Linked DNA regions of Pseudovibrio sp. Tun.PSC04-5.I4. The protein of the gene in region 1 binds, or shares a complex with, the protein of each later gene. Links are inferred from orthologs where the notes say so. Each region holds a gene or a part of one and is shown in the gene's direction. Other genes may lie near its edges. The genes, in order: BLS62_RS18145 and dnaN.

Region 1 (8,369 bases):
CGCAAGGACAAAACCCAGTCCAATCAACGCACCAATACCAGTTACAATACTGACTGTCGTGTCCTGCCAATCCTGCGGGAGGTCGATGAAATATCCAACGACGCCTTGGATTGCGATCCAAACGACAAGAAGAAGAAGCAGAGTGAGCCCCAATCCCTTGAAAAGGATGCCTCGAAAACTGGGCTCAAAAACCTGAGAAAATGCTTTTATTGCTGTCGATAACATATCTTGTGCCGAATTAATGAAAACAGATGGCACTTAGATAAGCATTTCCCCCTGCTTCAACAAGGGCTGCCTCGTGTTGATACAGGCTCTTCGTTCAGCTCACGAGTGCAACCTCATCAATAAGCTGCCAGTTCAACTGGTCAATTTTCGCAGAGCATGCATCCAAATCCGCAGGATCAAACTGGAACCAGCATCCACCACCGACATTCGGCGGTTGATCAAATTGTCGTTGGATCGCCACGTTTGCCAGATGGCATTTGAGCAAGGTTCCAGCAGCGCCATGACCGGAAAACAACACCGGATCTTCTGCTGGCATGGAACTCAAAACCGCTTTAATCGCAGTGATTACGCGGCTTTGTGCATCGAGGGCACGCTCCCAGCCGCGAACACTGATTGCGGGACGTGAGAAGAAATCGTCCGCGACAAGTTCAAACTCGTCTGGCGGCAAAAAGCCGGTTGAGCTGCGGTCATTTTCATGCAGGTTTGGTGCTGTGGTCAGCTCAACTCCCAAATGGTTTGCAATGATCTGGCCGGTTTCAATCGCCTTCTTCTCTTTACTAGAGATAACGTGCTCAATTTCCAGCAACCAAGGTTGGCGCAGACCTTGTTCCAGCCGAGCCCGTCCTTTATCCGACAAGTCCCAGTGCGGAACTGGTGTTGCCGGATCAATATCGACATTCGGATGGCTCAAATAAATGCAGTAACTCATGACACCTCCCCCGGTGCCATTTGACACCCGTTAGATAACCACTGGCTCTACGCAACCATGGGTCATTTTCCCTCAGTAAATATCTTGATCAAATGATGCGCGATTGAGATGTCAGGGGGACAAATTAATCCTGACTCAGCTTCGCCTTGGAGCATCCTCAGTGTCTCCTCTTTGGTAAACCACTGACAATCCTCCATTTCTTCATAGTCGATATTCAAGTCCGTGGTGAGCGCTTCCCCGTGAAATCCGGCCATAATGTTTGAAGGAAATGGCCATGGTTGGCTGGCGATGTAGGTCACCTTGCCTACCTTTACGCCTGCTTCTTCAAAGACTTCACGACGCACCGCGTCTTCCAACGTCTCACCCGGTTCAACAAATCCAGCCAGCGTTGTGTAGACATTTTCCGCCAAATGGTAGGGACGCCCCATCAGGCATTTATCCCCGTGAGTGATCAACATTATCACCGCTGGATCCGTTCTTGGGAAATGCTGCGCTGAACAGGAGGGACAATCCCGGCGATAACCAGCCTCAGCAAGCTCCGTTGGCTTTCCACATTGAGAGCACATTTTGTGCGACAGATGCCATCTGCCGACTGCAGCAGCTTGAGCCATCATACCGAATACTTTGGAACTCGCTGCGCGCTTCATTGCAATTCCACGCAAACCGTAAGCAGCAAATGGGCCCCGTTTTTCCAGCTCTTCTTCCAGTGTTTCCGCGTCAGTTGAATAGCGCACACCGAAATATGGACGGTCGCTATCTTCTTCATCTAATCCGAGAAAGATGGTTGTTGCGTCCTTGATCCCTAATGTTCCCAAGACCTCAGCTGTATGTTGGACTGGATCGATTTCCTGTTCAATATTGAAAATAAAACTGTCGTTCGCCTGTATCAGAAATCGTGTCTCGGACGCTGCTTTTAAAGACTTAACCCATTCTGTATCCTTACGTTTTTCTCCGCAGCGATTGAGGGTATTTGCAGAGTAACAAAGGGCAGAAGAAGCATCAAATGCCTCAGTGGTTTCGGCCTGCATTTCGAATTCCTTAAACTATAAAATTAATGAGAGTGAAGCCGAGATACCATTGAAATGCAATGACTGGGCGACACTTTCTTCGCTAGAGCTCATGTGAGAAGAGGACTGTTTCACACTCTCGTCCACAGAGACGAGCGGTAGGCGTCAATGAACACTTGCAAAATTTAAACAAACCGCCCATACACCTTTTCGGGAGGTTGGTGGTGGACGAGCCACTCGCCAACTGGGTCAGATCCGGAAGGAAGCAGCCCTAACGAGTCCATGGCACGGGTCATCGTGCCAGCCTCCCACCTATTTTCTCCGCGCCCACACTCGACAAGCGGCCGGTCTTCGTCTTGAATGGCCGGGAATTAGTTTTACCTTGCCTTTGAGTTGGCAGAGGATTTGGGCGATATGGACGGAACAGACCTTCAAAACGAACATCAAGCAGCAAACAGCGCCGAAGCACCCGCTTCTGGCGGCAGTGACGGTGCTTACCGCGTTCTCGCCCGAAAATACCGACCAAGCTCCTTTGATGACCTTTATGGTCAGGAGCCGATGGTCCAGACCCTTCAAAACGCATTCGAGACTGGCCGTATCGCTCATGCATGGATGCTGACGGGTGTTCGCGGTGTTGGTAAAACGACAACAGCGCGTATTCTTGCGCGCGGGTTGAACTACGAAATCCCCGGCGAAATTGATAAGGCTACCATACACTTAGACAAACTCGGCGTTCACTGTAAGGCGATCATGGAAGGTCGTCATGTTGATGTGATCGAGATGGATGCGGCCTCTCATACCGGGATTGACGACATTCGCGAAATTACCGAGGCAGCTCGGTACCGGCCTGCGAGTGCGCGTTATAAAGTGTACATCATTGATGAGGTGCATATGCTCTCCAAATCGGCGTTCAACGGCCTGTTGAAGACGCTGGAGGAGCCGCCTGAGCATGTGAAATTCATCTTCGCGACCACAGAAATCCGCAAGGTTCCCGTAACTGTCCTCTCCCGTTGCCAGCGGTTTGACCTGCGCCGTATTGAGAGCTCTACGCTTGTTTCTCTGCTGCGCGCTATCTCTGGCAAAGAGGGAATAGAAATTTCCGATGAAGCTCTGGCGCTGATTGCCCGCGCGGGTGAAGGCTCTGCACGTGATTGTTTAAGCCTGCTGGATCAAGCTATTGCGCATGGTGCTGGCCGCATTGAAGCGGACGAAGTGCGCCAGATGCTTGGCCTTGCTGACCGCAGCCGTGTGATAGATTTGTTTGAGCATGTGATGCGCGGCGATATTGCCAGCGCACTGGATGAGCTTAAAGCCCAGTATGAAGTGGGTGCCGATCCGGCAGTTGTCCTCTCTGACCTTGCAGACTTTACCCATTTGGTGACGCGCCTAAAGGCTGTGCCTAAATCCGGTGATGAAGCCTCCGTGACTGAGAGTGAGCGATTGAGAGGCCGCGAGTTTGCTGAGAAGCTTTCTATGCGTATTCTTTCTCGCACATGGCAGATATTGCTGAAGGGAATTAATGAGGTGCAGACTGCACCTAAACCCCTAGCCGCTGCTGATATGGTGCTGGTACGGCTCTGTTATGCCTCTGACCTTCCCGACCCTGAGGAAGCATTGAAGCTTTTGAAGTCCGGTAAGTTCTCACCCGCTGGTGGGGGCGCCCCAGCAGGCAACGCCCCGCAAGGTGGTGGCGGGTCACGCGCAAGCGCCGTTTCTGGTGGCGGCGGATCAGTTCCCCAACTGCGTACAGTCGCTGGCGGGCAACCAATGGTCCAAGCGGTTGGTACTCCAGCTCAATCTGCTCCGCAAATGCGCCGCGCTGAAGAAGCACAAGAAAAAATTGCGATCCGATCCTGGCATGAGGTTGCGCAGCTCGCAGCCAAAATGAAGGACATTCCGGTTAAGGTTTCCGTTGAGCGTGCGCTCCGGCTCGTTAACTTTCAGCCTGGCCGCATTGAGGTGCAACCTACCGAGATTGCCACTTCTGATGCCGCAGGTGAGCTTGGCCGAAAACTGACTGAATGGACCGGTCGACGCTGGATTGTTGCGGTTAGCCGAGAGCAAGGTCGACCGACTTTGCATGAAGAAAAAGAAGCCAATCAACGACAGTTGGTTTCTGATGCGCATTCTGATCCGGAAATCGTCAAACTGATCGCTGCTTTTCCTGGCGCGAAGGTTGTTGATGTTCGCATTTTGAAGCAGGAGGAAGATATTCCCCTTGAGATTGCTTCTGATGTCACGGACCTAGATCCCGCAGAATCTATGGATTTCACCGAGGATTTCTAAGGTTTTCATGCTATGAAACCTTAGAGGAATAATGACAGAGCGCTTAATCACGCTCACCTAAGCTAAAGGAGCCAGTCGATGGACTTTCTCAAAATGATGAAGCAAGCCAAGCAGATGCAGGAAAAGATGGGCGACCTTCAGAGTGCAGTCAGCGAGCTTTCAGTTGAAGGTGTTTCAGGCGCAGGCATGATCACCGTTACCTTAAATGGTAAGGGCGAGATGACTGGTTTGAAGATCGATCCATCCCTGATCAAAGCTGATGAATCCGGGGTCCTTGAGGATCTTATCCTCGCTGCGCATAATGATGCGAAAGCCAAAGGCGAAGCACTGGTGCAGGAACGCACTCAAGAGCTGATGTCCGGCATGGGCCTGCCCGCAGGTATGAAACTCCCCATGTGATTTGAGTTGAGGGCCAGCCCACCTGTTGCTTTTAGAGCGCAAACAACTGGTGTTTTGGTCTACCTCCTCCGGAATACTTATTCCCTCTTGCCCGCCGAATTCGGCGGGCATAGTTTATCTGGCATTGCCTGCAAAGCTGATTTGCACAAAGCCCCTTTCCTTCTCGCAGTGAGCATACAAGTCCGATGAGTACACGCAGGGTCGCTGGTCCCGAAATTGAACGCCTCATTCAGTTACTCTCCAAGTTGCCCGGCCTTGGCCCGCGCTCTGCCAGACGTGCTGCCTTGCATCTCATTCAAAAGAAAGATCAATTGTTGATCCCACTTGCTGAGGCGATGGGCGTGGCGGTGGAGCATGTGGGCATTTGTTCCCAGTGTGGTACCGTTGATACCAGTGATCCTTGCACCATCTGCTCTGATCCGCGCAGGGATAGCACCACCATTGTGGTTGTGGAAGATGTCTCTGACTTGTGGGCGCTGGAGCGGGCATCGGCTGTGAGAGCACATTATCATGTCCTCGGCGGAACCCTGTCTCCACTGGATGGAATTGGCCCTGATGACTTGCAAATTTCCAAGCTTGTGGAACGGGTCGAAGGCGGTAACGTGGTTGAGGTTATCCTCGCAGTGAATGCGACCGTTGAAGGGCAAACAACAGCGCACTTCATTACGGACCAGCTGACGCGCTTTGAAAATGTGCAGGTAACACGCCTCGCACACGGTGTGCCGGTTGGAGGGGAACTTGACTACCTTGACGAAGGCACTCTGGCGCTGGCTTTGCGAGCGAGAACAAAGTTTTAGCTGGGTTTAGCCTCGCACATTCTGCGGGCATTACTCCTGATGGCCGCAGAATGTGCGTTGGTTTGAAAGGAACGCATTTTTTCTGCGTTGAACTGGGTATTTGATATGAACAAATCAGCCGCTTCTGAAATTGCCGATTTTTCCGTTCGCAAAACGCAGCGAAACGATGTGAATGAGCTACTGGCACTCCTCAATCAGATTATCGAGATGGGGGGAACAACTGCCATGGAGAAGAAGCTGAACAAGGCTGAGTTCCTTTCCTCGTTTCTTGAGGCAGACATTCTGGAGAGCAGCGTTTGCGCGATTGACCGCGAGACAGGCGAACCGCTTGGCTTTCAGATCGCCAGCCATTACGGAGATATCCCCGCAGACTGGGTTGACATAGGCACCTTTGTAAAGCCCGGCATTCAAACCCGAGGCATTGGCAGCGCACTCTTCAAAGCAACCCTTGCAGCACTTGAGGGTAAGGAGCTGATGGCGATCAACGCAACCATCCGAGCAGACAACACAGGTGGCCTTGCCTACTACAACTCTCGTGGGTTTAAAGACTACAAAGTGTTGACGGATGCCCCATTAGCGGACGGGACGCCGGTAGACCGGATTTGTAAGCGGTATGATTTGGGGTGAGTGCTGATCATCGGCTCTGGCTGGAGCTGGTTTGTGGGTGGACTCGATGAGGCTGGAGCGCTTGGCTCTGGATCCCGGATCAAGTCCGGGAAGACGGCAGTGTTGGTTATCAAGAGCGTTACATCGGCTGATGTCATCCCGCACTTGATGCGGGACCTAGAGCGGAGGGTTCGGCGTTGGTGTGATTTTGGACACTGGCCAACATCTGGAAGGTAATCGCGTAATAATTGGGAATGTTCGCTGCCATTGTTAGTCCAGTCGTCTCATCTCGCAATTGTTGAAGATTTGACTTGAGCCAGCCATAATCGGGACACAGATTTTTCGCGATAGACTTGTAGAAGGCCTTTCTGGCAGCATTGCTGGATGGAAAAGCAGTTTTAAACGCGGAGTGCCTGAATGTCGTCTCGACTGTATGGCGAATTTGCCGAGCAATATGATGAGGCGATCCAGGAGAACATTTACAATGCTCTTTTGGAACGCCCGACCCTGCTGGGTATGCTGCCTCCGCTGCAAGGGCTGAAGGTTCTGGACCTCGGTTGTGGGCCGGGCGTGTACGCGCAGTTTCTCCATGAGCATGGGGCTGATGTAACCTGCATTGATGCCTCTGAGCAGATGCTTGGGTTGGTGAAGGCCAAGTTGGGCGGACATGTGAAGTGCTATACCTCTGACCTCTCCCACGGATTGCCGAAGGATGCGCAGGGGCCGTATGATCTGGTGATCTGCCCGCTCATGATCCATTACATAGAAGATTTGGATACTCTGTTTTCCGACATCGGCAAGGTGTTGAAGCCGGATGGGTTCTTTATTTTTCAACCCATCATCCACTTGTTGATGCGCAGTGCTCGCCCAGTGGTGCCTATTTGCGGCAGGAGTATGTGAGCGAGGATTGGAACACGATTGGGCAGCCAGTGGAGGTGAGTTTCTATCGCCGTCCGCTCTCCATGCTGTTTGGCTGGCTCGCCAATGCCGGGCTGTGCGTTGTGGACCTGCATGAGGGGACGCCTGCCGCTGAGATGAAAGAAAAGTCGCCTGTGCATTACGAAAAACTGACGCGAAATCCGAACTTTATCTTCTTCAAATGCGCGAGACATAGCACCAAGTAGGTTACCTCTTGGATATCTGACAGATACTCGACTCAGTTAGTTGCTAACATTTATGTTAGTCGCAAATTATTACAAGAAATAAGGCGTGTTTTTCGCAGAACCATGCGGTTCCCCGCAATTTCATGTGGGGAATAGCTGAATCATTTCAATCAGGTAATGACTCTGCGACACTCACATTCCTGTTAGCTACCTCGGAGTCAATTTTTTAGTTAAATAGGCGCGTTGAAAGCTATCATAACGCGCTCGGTTGGCACCCCCATCGCTGTAACCTACGCGGGATTGAGAACGGTAGTGAACGAACCCGGCATCCTGATCTATCCAGAATACAACATCATCATTGTAACTCATTTGCGCGCTGGTGAAGACCACATGCAGGTAGGGGCCCTCTGATTTGACCAGCTTGTTTTTGCCCATCTCGTCCAGAGTCTGCTCGATGGCCGCTTTGGTTTCCTCCTGAGTGGCCCGTGCTGGTAAAGGCTCAACATGGCGAGCTGCATCATCGGTTTGTGAGGAAACCGCATTGGGTGAGCTTGGAAGAGGCGTGAATTTGCCGTCCTGAACTCCGACATATGCGGGCACTCGGGCGTTCTGCCAGATCATCTTGGCAGTTACGCCAACAACCAGTGCGACCAGAAGAATTGCAATAACAGCCATTTTGGAAATACCTTTAAATATCATCGTTAATCGCGATCTTGTGTTACTGTAAACAAAAGCTCGTTCTCAGGACAGACCACTCAAACCCTACGGTTTTTCTGAGGCTTAGATCATGAGGTTTGCTGTGATCATATTGTTTCAGGTTACCTCAGAACCCGAGCTTGATCAGGTATAAAACTTGACCAATTCGTAATTTCACTCTTAATTGCCCTTTTAATAGCAAAATTGCTGCTTAAATCTCTCAGGTCGGGAGAAAAGCAACAACAGGAAGCCCTTGCAGATGAATTCAGAACGCTCCACCCAAACAACCGAGCGCCCAACTCCTTCACCGTTTTTGAAGCTGGCCCTCGAGCTTGGTCCATTGGGCGTTTTCTTCATTGCCAATTCCAGAGGCGCACAGCTGGCAGAAATGTTCCCGGCACTTGGTGCCTTGGGACAGCCTATTTTCATCGCCACAGCCGCGTTTATGGTGGCTATAGCGATCTCCCTGACTGTCTCCTACGCCCTCACCCGCCATTTGCCGATTATGCCGATGGTGTCCGGCGTGGTGGTGCTCGTGTTT
Region 2 (8,197 bases), 160 kb from region 1 along the record:
GGGATTCGTTTTGAGCGTCGCTTGTTCCACTCTATGTTTGCCACCAGCGATCAAAAAGAGGGTATGAAGGCATTCATCGAAAAGAGAAAACCTGAATTTGAAGACGGATAGTTCGTTTTTAATCAGGTCTATTCCTTTTTTTATTGACGAGCCGATTACTCCCAACTATAAGCGCTCACAACCGGTGGCGGGTCTGTTTCGTCGCCGAATTCGTTTGACCGGGGCGGCTTTGGGCGGCCTCGTTTGCGATTTGAAAACAGTTTTTACTGACAGATCAGGACAGAGCCCATGGCCAACACCCCTTCGGCCAAGAAGGCAGCACGTAAAATTGCTCGCCAAACGGTCACTAATAAGGCTCGTCGTAGCCGCGTTCGCACTTACGTACGTAAAGTGGAAGAAGCAATTGTCTCGGGCGACCAGACAGCTGCTATTGAAGCATTTAGAGTTGCAGAGCCTGAAATCATGCGTGCATCCTCTAAAGGCGTATTCCACGGCAACACTGCATCACGCAGAGTTTCCCGTTTGAACGCACGCATCAAGGCACTCGGCGCCTAATCCAAATTTTTTTGGACTAAAAAAGCCCGGTCTTATGGCCGGGCTTTTTTATTAGCTGCATATCTTTACCCTACGATAGAACTGGGGCATTTTCTTGGCGAGTAGCCTGTGGAATAGTTCCGAAGCCTGACAAGGAAATATCAAAAAAAACAACAGGTTAGATCTAGGTTAATTTTGTCGCAGCACATTTAAGAGGATTCTTGGCGAGTCAAGCGATTGGCGAATAATTTTTTTTCGTTTGCTACTCCGACCCGCCATTAACCAAGCCCATATCAAGAAAGTTGTTGAGTTCACTGCTTTTTGCTGATCTTTACCGTTGACGACAAACTGGTTTGACCTTGAGTGAGAGAAGGGCATTTGCGTTTTGTTAACTTTCCGCTATTGCGGGACCAAAATCGGCTGTGTATGGTCAAGAAGAAGTCGGGTTACTACCCGATCCCAGCATACAAGTTAGAAGAATCGAACCAGAGTCGGGCATAGTTGATCAGAAAGCATATAGTCTAGATGTTGTAGTTCATAGTAATTACAATCTGGATTTTAAGATTTGTTACGTTGATTTTCTACTGTTGTCGATTTTCCTTTTTGATTTTTCTATAAATTCGATTTTGAGTCCTTTTTAGTGACACACTCAGTTGGGTGAGTTTACGGAATGCGTCTAGGTTTATAATGGAAGTTTCAATGCACGAAGCATATGCAGGCGATCGAAGCGTTACAGACGTATTCGAGAGCTTGAAAGCTGAAAGCTCTGCAGCACTTGTTGATGTAAGAACGAATGCTGAATGGACTTTTGTTGGCATACCTGACCTCTCCGCTCTGAGCAAAGAAGTGATGCTTGCCGAATGGCACGGATTTCCATCAAATGGGCCTCATGAAGGCTTTACGATGCAACTTTCTGATGCTCTGAAGCAAAAAGGACTTGACCAAAGCGCTGCAATCTACTTTTTGTGCCGCTCCGGAGTGCGGAGTAAGGCAGCAGCCATAGCGATGACAACCTTGGGCTATAAAAACTGCTACAACGTAGCAGAAGGCTTTGAAGGTAGTCATGATGCTGAAGGTCATCGAGGCTCAGTTTCTGGGTGGAAGGCTGAAGGCCTTCCTTGGAGCCAAGGTTAGCTCCCAAGAAATATTAGAATTTAGCAACGGTGTGTGGGCGTCGCACCGGTGTAATGTTTTTGTCGAATCGACAACCAAACATATAAGTGCCCAGTACAACTAAAACTCATTAAATGAGTTCAACAGAATTGATAGTTGAGTATCTGTGGCGGAATACTCAACGTTGCAAGGAGGCGAGCATGCACGTTCAGGAAGCTCCGGGACCGGAGCAATGGGATCGCGTTAAGAAGCGTCTACGTGCGGAACTGGGTGAAGACGTTTTCACGAGCTGGTTTGCACGCGTAGATATGGAAGGGCACAACAACGGAACCGTCCGTTTGTCCGTGCCTACCCGGTTTCTAAAGCAGTGGATCCAATCTCATTACTCAGACCGACTTATGGGTCTTTGGAAGAATGAGTGCGATGAAATTCTAAAAATCGAACTCACAGTTCGTGGCGCAATTCGTCCACGTCCTGCAGCAGCTAAACCAGCTGCGCGCCCTGCAATGGGTGGCAAAACAACTGACATGCGTCCAATTCAGGTAAATGACCCTATTGGTATGCGCGCAGCTTCACCTTCACCTTTCATGATGGGTGGTCGTTCAGGTCGGGTAGATCCTACGTCTAGGGATGTGCTGGAAGGTGCTTCTCTCGATCCGAAATACGTTTTTGAAAGCTTTGTTGAAGGTGAATCCAACGTTCTAGCGCTTGCTGCTGCAAAACAGATTGCTGGCGGCGGTACTGTAACTTTTAACCCACTCTATCTTCATGCATCTGTCGGTCTTGGTAAGACCCACTTGATGCAGGCAATTGCAAATCAGGCTCGTATGTCTGGCCGGCGCGTCTTATACCTGACTGCAGAACATTTCATGTACCGCTTTGTTGCTGCTCTTCAAGCGCAATCTGCAATGTCCTTCAAGGAAACTCTACGTTCTATCGATCTTTTGCTGATCGATGACATGCAATTTCTTCACGGTAAGCAAGTGCAGCAGGAGTTCTGTCACACTCTTAATGCATTGATTGATGGTGCCCGTCAGGTTGTTGTTGCAGCTGATCGCGCTCCGGCTGAATTGGAAAGCCTGGATGACCGCGTTCGCTCCCGCCTAGCAGGTGGTTTGGTGGTAAATATCTCCGAGCCGGACTTTCAGCTGCGTCGTGCGATCATTGATGATCGTATGCGTACTCAACAGCGCGCCTATCCGAATTTTACCGTGCCAGAGGCCGTTTTGGATTATGTTGGGCGCAACGTAACGTCTTCAGGTCGTGATCTTGAAGGTGCTTTGAACCGTCTTGTTGCGCATAACCAGCTGACCAATTCTCCAGTTACGATGGAAATGGCTGAAATCACACTGCGTGACCTCATTCGTGCTGCTGAACCGCGCCGCGTGAAGATCGAAGATATTCAGCGCATTGTTTCCAAGCACTACAACGTTTCCAAGGCGGATTTGCTTTCCGCGCGTCGAACTAGGACCATTGTACGCCCTCGTCAAATCGCTATGTATTTAGCTAAGATGATGACACCGCGTTCTCTGCCAGAGATCGGCCGTCGTTTCGGGAACCGTGACCACACAACAGTGCTTCACGCCGTTCGTAAAATTGAACAACTTTCCAAGGCAGATAATGGCCTTGCACAAGAGTTGGAGCTGTTGAAGCGCATGCTGGACTCCTAATTGGTGTTCATTCTGGAAAGAGTGTAGGCATCTAGTAGGAATTTAGTGATTATTGGGGTGCTGCTTGCAGCGCCCCTCTTGCATTTTGAACCTTAAACGTGCAATTTGAACGACCCCGCAGGTGGTCAAGCCTAGCGTAAAGGGGCTGTGCATTCCCTCTGTAAGGTTTGCACGCGTAAATGGGCAAATTGTATTAGTTATTCGCGGGTTTCGCAGAGTTGAAGCGATATTCCGCCCAGAAGAATGGACGTTTCGCATGAAAGTGACCCTTGAGCGGACCGAGCTTTTGAAGTCTCTGACTCACGTACACCGTGTGGTCGAACGGCGTAACACCATTCCGATCCTCTCCAACGTGATGTTGCAGGCTGAGGGTGGCGATCTGAATCTAAAAGCAACAGACCTTGATTTGGAAGTTGTAGAGAGCATTGCAGCCGTTGTGGAAGTGCCGGGCGCAACCACAATACCAGCGCACATGATCTATGAGATTGTTCGCAAGCTGCCAGATGGATCACAAGTGGTTTTGGAAACTTCTGGTGATGACAGCACAATGGAAATTCGCGCCGGACGCTCTCGTTTCGCGCTGCAGATTCTTCCAGTGACTGATTTTCCAGATCTGACAGCTGGCGAATTCTCCCACAGCTTCACAATGACAGCTGGTGGCATTCGCAAATTGATCGATAGCACTCAGTTTGCAATCTCTACCGAAGAGACACGCTACTACCTCAACGGCATTTACATGCACACTTTAGAGGTGGATGGTGGCCTGCGGTTCCGTGCTGTTGCAACAGACGGACACCGTCTTGCACAAGCTGAACTTACGGCACCTGAAGGCTCCGAAGGTATGCCAGGTATCATCGTACCGCGCAAAACCGTTGGTGAGATCCAGAAGCTTCTTGACGATCCAGAAGCTGAGATCAAAGTTGAGATTTCCGAAACTAAAATCCGCTTTACCATCGGCGCAATCATTCTGACATCCAAACTGATTGATGGCACCTTCCCGGATTACGATCGCGTTATTCCGAAGGGCAATGACAAAGAGCTGCGCGTTGATCGTGACGCTTTCAAAGCAGCTGTTGATCGCGTTTCTACTATCGCGTCTGATCGAGGCCGTGCGGTAAAGCTCTCTCTGAGCGAAGGTAAAATCGTTCTGACTGTCACGAACCCGGATTCCGGAACTGCAACGGAAGAAGTTGCTGTTGAATATGATAACGAAGAATTCGAGATCGGCTTTAACTCCAAATACCTGCTCGATATCGCAGCACAGTTGGAAGCGGATACGGCTCTCTTCACACTGGCAGATTCCGGCTCACCTACCCTTATCCGTGATGATGGTAGCGATGACGCCATTTATGTTTTGATGCCAATGCGCGTTTAAGTGCTGTGCCCTCAATCCAAAAGATTGAGGGCATTTTTCTTCCCCGAATGTAATTGAAGAGAGCCTGAATGTCGGATCCAGTGCCTGTGGCGCTTTCTCGCCTCGCGCTAACGGATTTTCGGAACTACAGCGCAACGAGTGTGCAGCTGGATAGTCGAATGATCGCCTTCGTCGGCGATAACGGCACGGGCAAAACGAATATTCTCGAAGCCATTTCGTTCCTATCCGCTGGCCGTGGACTTCGCCGCGCAACATTGAGCGATATTGCGCGTGCAGATGGCGCCGGTGGTTGGGCTGTGAGTGCTATATTCGACGGCGAATATGGTGAGACACGCATGGGTACTGGCCTGATTGCTGGAGAACCGGGCCGCCGCGTCCGCATCGATGGAGAAGAAGCACGCTCTTCGGAAGCTTTACTGGAATACCTTCGGGTTCTTTGGTTGGTCCCGTCCATGGATGGGTTATTTACCGGCTCCGCTTCCGATCGCCGCAAATTCCTTGATCGTCTGGTTCTCTCTCTTAATCCATCTCATGGTCGCAGCGTTGCAAGTTTCGAGAAAGCTCTGCGCCAGCGCAATCGCCTGTTATCCGAAAACGGAACGCCTGAATATCTGGATGCGATAGAAGCGCAAGTTGCTGAATTGGGCACTGCTGTTGCATTGGCTCGAAGCGAAACGGTGAGCCTCCTCTCCAAAACGCTTGATACGCAAAAGCAGCTTGGCCTCCCCTTCCCATCTGCGGAAATTCACCTGCAGGGTGCTTTTGAAACGGCAACCATTGGGATGAGTGCTGCCGATAGAGAAGACAGCTACCGCGATTTACTCGTGGAAGGTCGCTATAGAGATCGAGGGGCCGGGCGTACGTTGGATGGTCCGCATCGATCAGACCTTTACGTTGTTCATAGTGAGAAGACGATGCCCGCCTCCCAAGCGTCAACGGGGGAGCAAAAAGCGCTTCTGATTGGCTTAGTGCTGGCTCATGCAGATTTAACAGCCGCAATTTCCGGAATGACACCAATTTTGTTGTTGGATGAAGTCGCCGCGCATTTGGATCCGGGCCGACGGGAAGCCCTGTTTGCGCGTCTTGAAGTTCTTGGCGGGCAGGTTTTTATGACTGGAACAGATCAGAATCTCTTCAAAGACTTGCCGAGTGCCTCGCAGATCATCAATGTCGCAAACGGTGCCATTACGTTGAGCTAGGTGAAGCTCACTAAACAACAGCATTTCCGAGTTCGAAAGGGCCCTCAATGAGGAGCTGCGGACGATTGCTTGAGTTAGATCGAAGGCAAACCGAATTTACCTCTCTTGTCAGTGAAAAATCTATGTGATTAGACTGACGTATCTCCTGATTTTAGCAACAGACTTGGACGGGACGTCGACTCCCTCACTTTCGCTGCTGCATGCATTGCCAGACAAGAAGAGAACCGATGGAATTAGCTGTACTTTTATTTTTTGCGGGAACATTGTTCGCTGCTGCAATTACCCCTGGTCCCGGTATCGCTGCGTTACTGGCACGGATTCTTGGTCAGGGAACGCACGGTGCTGCCTTTTTCGTTGTTGGGATGATCTGTTCGGATCTCTTCTGGTTTACCTTGGCAATTATGGGGCTCTCAGCTATCGCTTCCAACTATGAGCTTGTTTTTACGGCTCTTAAATGGGCGGGCGCGGCCTATTTGCTTTATGTTGCATGGGGAATGTGGAATTCGGGTGGCATCATTCCGACGCAAGCAAATGCAGCTCCGTTAAATGCGTCCTCCAGAATGACGTCCCTTCTGGCGGGTTTGACTATGAACCTCTCCAACCCAAAGGTTGTGATCTTCTATATGGCTTTGATGCCGAACATCGTGCCTATGGATCAGATAAACCTGCTGGCCTATTGGGAGCTCGTTGGAACGATGGCTTTTGTACTGTTCTCAGTGTTTGGAATCTATTCAGTTCTAGCCGTTACAGCAAAGAAGCTGATTTCGTCAAAACGGGCATTCCAGCGTTTGAACCGAGGGTCAAGCATGGTGATGGTGGGCGTTGCAGCAACCATGGTGACGCGGTAAACAGTCTCAGTTGGCGAAGAACGCTTGAAATAGTCTGTGGCTCACGATACTGAGTGCAAAACCTGCAATAAAACAAATGCTTGCACTCCTATGGACTTTACTAGCCTCGCACTTTTTGGCGGAACACTCTTCACGCTTGCTATCATCCCGGGGCCTGCTGTCTTTGCAATAATTACTCGCAGCATGAGCTTTGGGAAAAAGGGTTCCCTGCTCTTTTGCCTTGGTTTGTTGTGTGGTGATTTGCTTTGGTTTTCCATGGCAGCATTGGGTTTGGCTGCGATCGCGACAAATTTCGAAGGCGCTTTCATCGCCTTACGGTGGTTTGGCGCGGCTTATCTTGCATATATTGCGTACGGTATATGGAAATCCAGCAGTAATGCGGATGTAGGCCAGTTAGAGAACGACCAATTGCCGAGTGCGTCAGCTTTTGCGTCTTTGTTGTCTGGAATGCTATTCAATCTCTCCAATCCAAAGGCGATCATCTTCTATTTGGCTTTGATGCCAAATCTCGTACGAATGGATGATCTGACGGCGCTTGGGTTCTTAGAGCTCGCTTTAGTGTTGTCGACTGTGCTACTCTCGATCAACGGAACTTATTCATTCTTGGCGGTTAAACTGCGTGGGGTGTTGAGCTCGCAAAAGGCATTGCACAGTCTAAATCGGTTGGCGTGCATAGGGTTGATTGGCATTGCCACACTAATGATCGCACGTTAAGGCAATTATACCCCCTTAAAAACGATGTTTATGCAATATTTCCCTTGGTTTAAGAGCAGCCAAACTCCCTGATTGCTTGAACCATTTGCCCAACCAATTATAACATTAACTTCAATGAAAACCGTAGTGTGAAGTGATTCGAATGAGCGAAACGTCGACCCCAGAAAATGGCGGACCTGAGCAAGAAAATGGCGCAGGTGAATACGGTGCAGATTCCATCAAAGTGCTGCGAGGCCTCGATGCTGTCCGTAAGCGTCCCGGCATGTACATCGGTGATACCGATGATGGGTCAGGTTTGCACCATATGGTCTATGAGGTCGTCGATAACGCCATCGATGAAGCACTGGCAGGTCATGCTGATCATGTGACCGTTACGCTCAATGCAGAAGGTTCTGTCACTGTAACCGATAATGGTCGCGGAATTCCGGTTGATATTCACTCCGAAGAAGGCATTTCTGCTGCCGAAGTGATCATGACGCAGCTTCACGCTGGCGGCAAGTTCGACAGTAATTCCTATAAGGTTTCAGGCGGCCTGCATGGTGTGGGTGTTTCCGTGGTGAATGCGCTTTCCACGGTTTTGGACCTGCGTGTTTTCAGAAACAACAAAGAGCATTTCATTCGCTTCAATCATGGTGATGCGGTTGCTCCTCTTGCCGTTGTTGGTGATGCGCCAGGACGAACCGGCACCGAGGTAACATTTACCCCGTCTCAAGAAACTTTCACCAATGTTGATTTTGACTACGA

What was found.
Region 2: the proteins of BLS62_RS18145 (region 1) and dnaN are in contact, whole or in part, in a cryo-EM structure (PDB 8GIZ), measured with the Escherichia coli proteins. The link is inferred for Pseudovibrio sp. Tun.PSC04-5.I4 from one-to-one orthologs.

The regions. Positions count from the first base shown.
Region 1 is NZ_FNLB01000006.1:2,760,093-2,768,461, forward strand. The notes cover bases 1,824-4,791. They hold BLS62_RS18145 (DNA polymerase III subunit gamma/tau), read left to right. Parts: upstream 1,824-2,355; coding sequence 2,356-4,227; downstream 4,228-4,791. Other genes in these bases: nudC (NAD(+) diphosphatase), read right to left, coding at 1,824-1,962; BLS62_RS18150 (YbaB/EbfC family nucleoid-associated protein), read left to right, coding at 4,306-4,626. Outside these bases: BLS62_RS18125 (sulfate transporter family protein), read right to left, coding at 1-225; BLS62_RS18130 (histidine phosphatase family protein), read right to left, coding at 320-934; more of nudC, read right to left, coding at 997-1,823; recombination mediator RecR, read left to right, coding at 4,812-5,423; BLS62_RS18160 (GNAT family N-acetyltransferase), read left to right, coding at 5,529-6,050; BLS62_RS18170 (class I SAM-dependent DNA methyltransferase), read left to right, coding at 6,447-6,929; BLS62_RS31755 (hypothetical protein), read left to right, coding at 6,926-7,153; BLS62_RS18175 (DUF1499 domain-containing protein), read right to left, coding at 7,340-7,807; BLS62_RS18180 (septation protein A), read left to right, coding at 8,088-8,369. UniProt on the Escherichia coli protein: Part of the beta sliding clamp loading complex, which hydrolyzes ATP to load the beta clamp onto primed DNA to form the DNA replication pre-initiation complex.
Region 2 is NZ_FNLB01000006.1:2,923,761-2,931,957, reverse strand. The notes cover bases 2,837-5,632. They hold dnaN (DNA polymerase III subunit beta), read left to right. Parts: upstream 2,837-3,573; coding sequence 3,574-4,692; downstream 4,693-5,632. Other genes in these bases: recF (DNA replication/repair protein RecF), read left to right, coding at 4,761-5,632; dnaA (chromosomal replication initiator protein DnaA), read left to right, coding at 2,837-3,317. Also shown: BLS62_RS18910 (enoyl-CoA hydratase), read left to right, coding at 1-111; rpsT (30S ribosomal protein S20), read left to right, coding at 289-555; BLS62_RS18900 (rhodanese-like domain-containing protein), read left to right, coding at 1,234-1,668; more of dnaA, read left to right, coding at 1,848-2,836; more of recF, read left to right, coding at 5,633-5,891; BLS62_RS18880 (LysE family translocator), read left to right, coding at 6,119-6,739; BLS62_RS18875 (LysE family translocator), read left to right, coding at 6,830-7,453; gyrB (DNA topoisomerase (ATP-hydrolyzing) subunit B), read left to right, coding at 7,596-8,197. UniProt on the Escherichia coli protein: Confers DNA tethering and processivity to DNA polymerases and other proteins. Acts as a clamp, forming a ring around DNA (a reaction catalyzed by the clamp-loading complex) which diffuses in an ATP-independent manner freely and bidirectionally along dsDNA.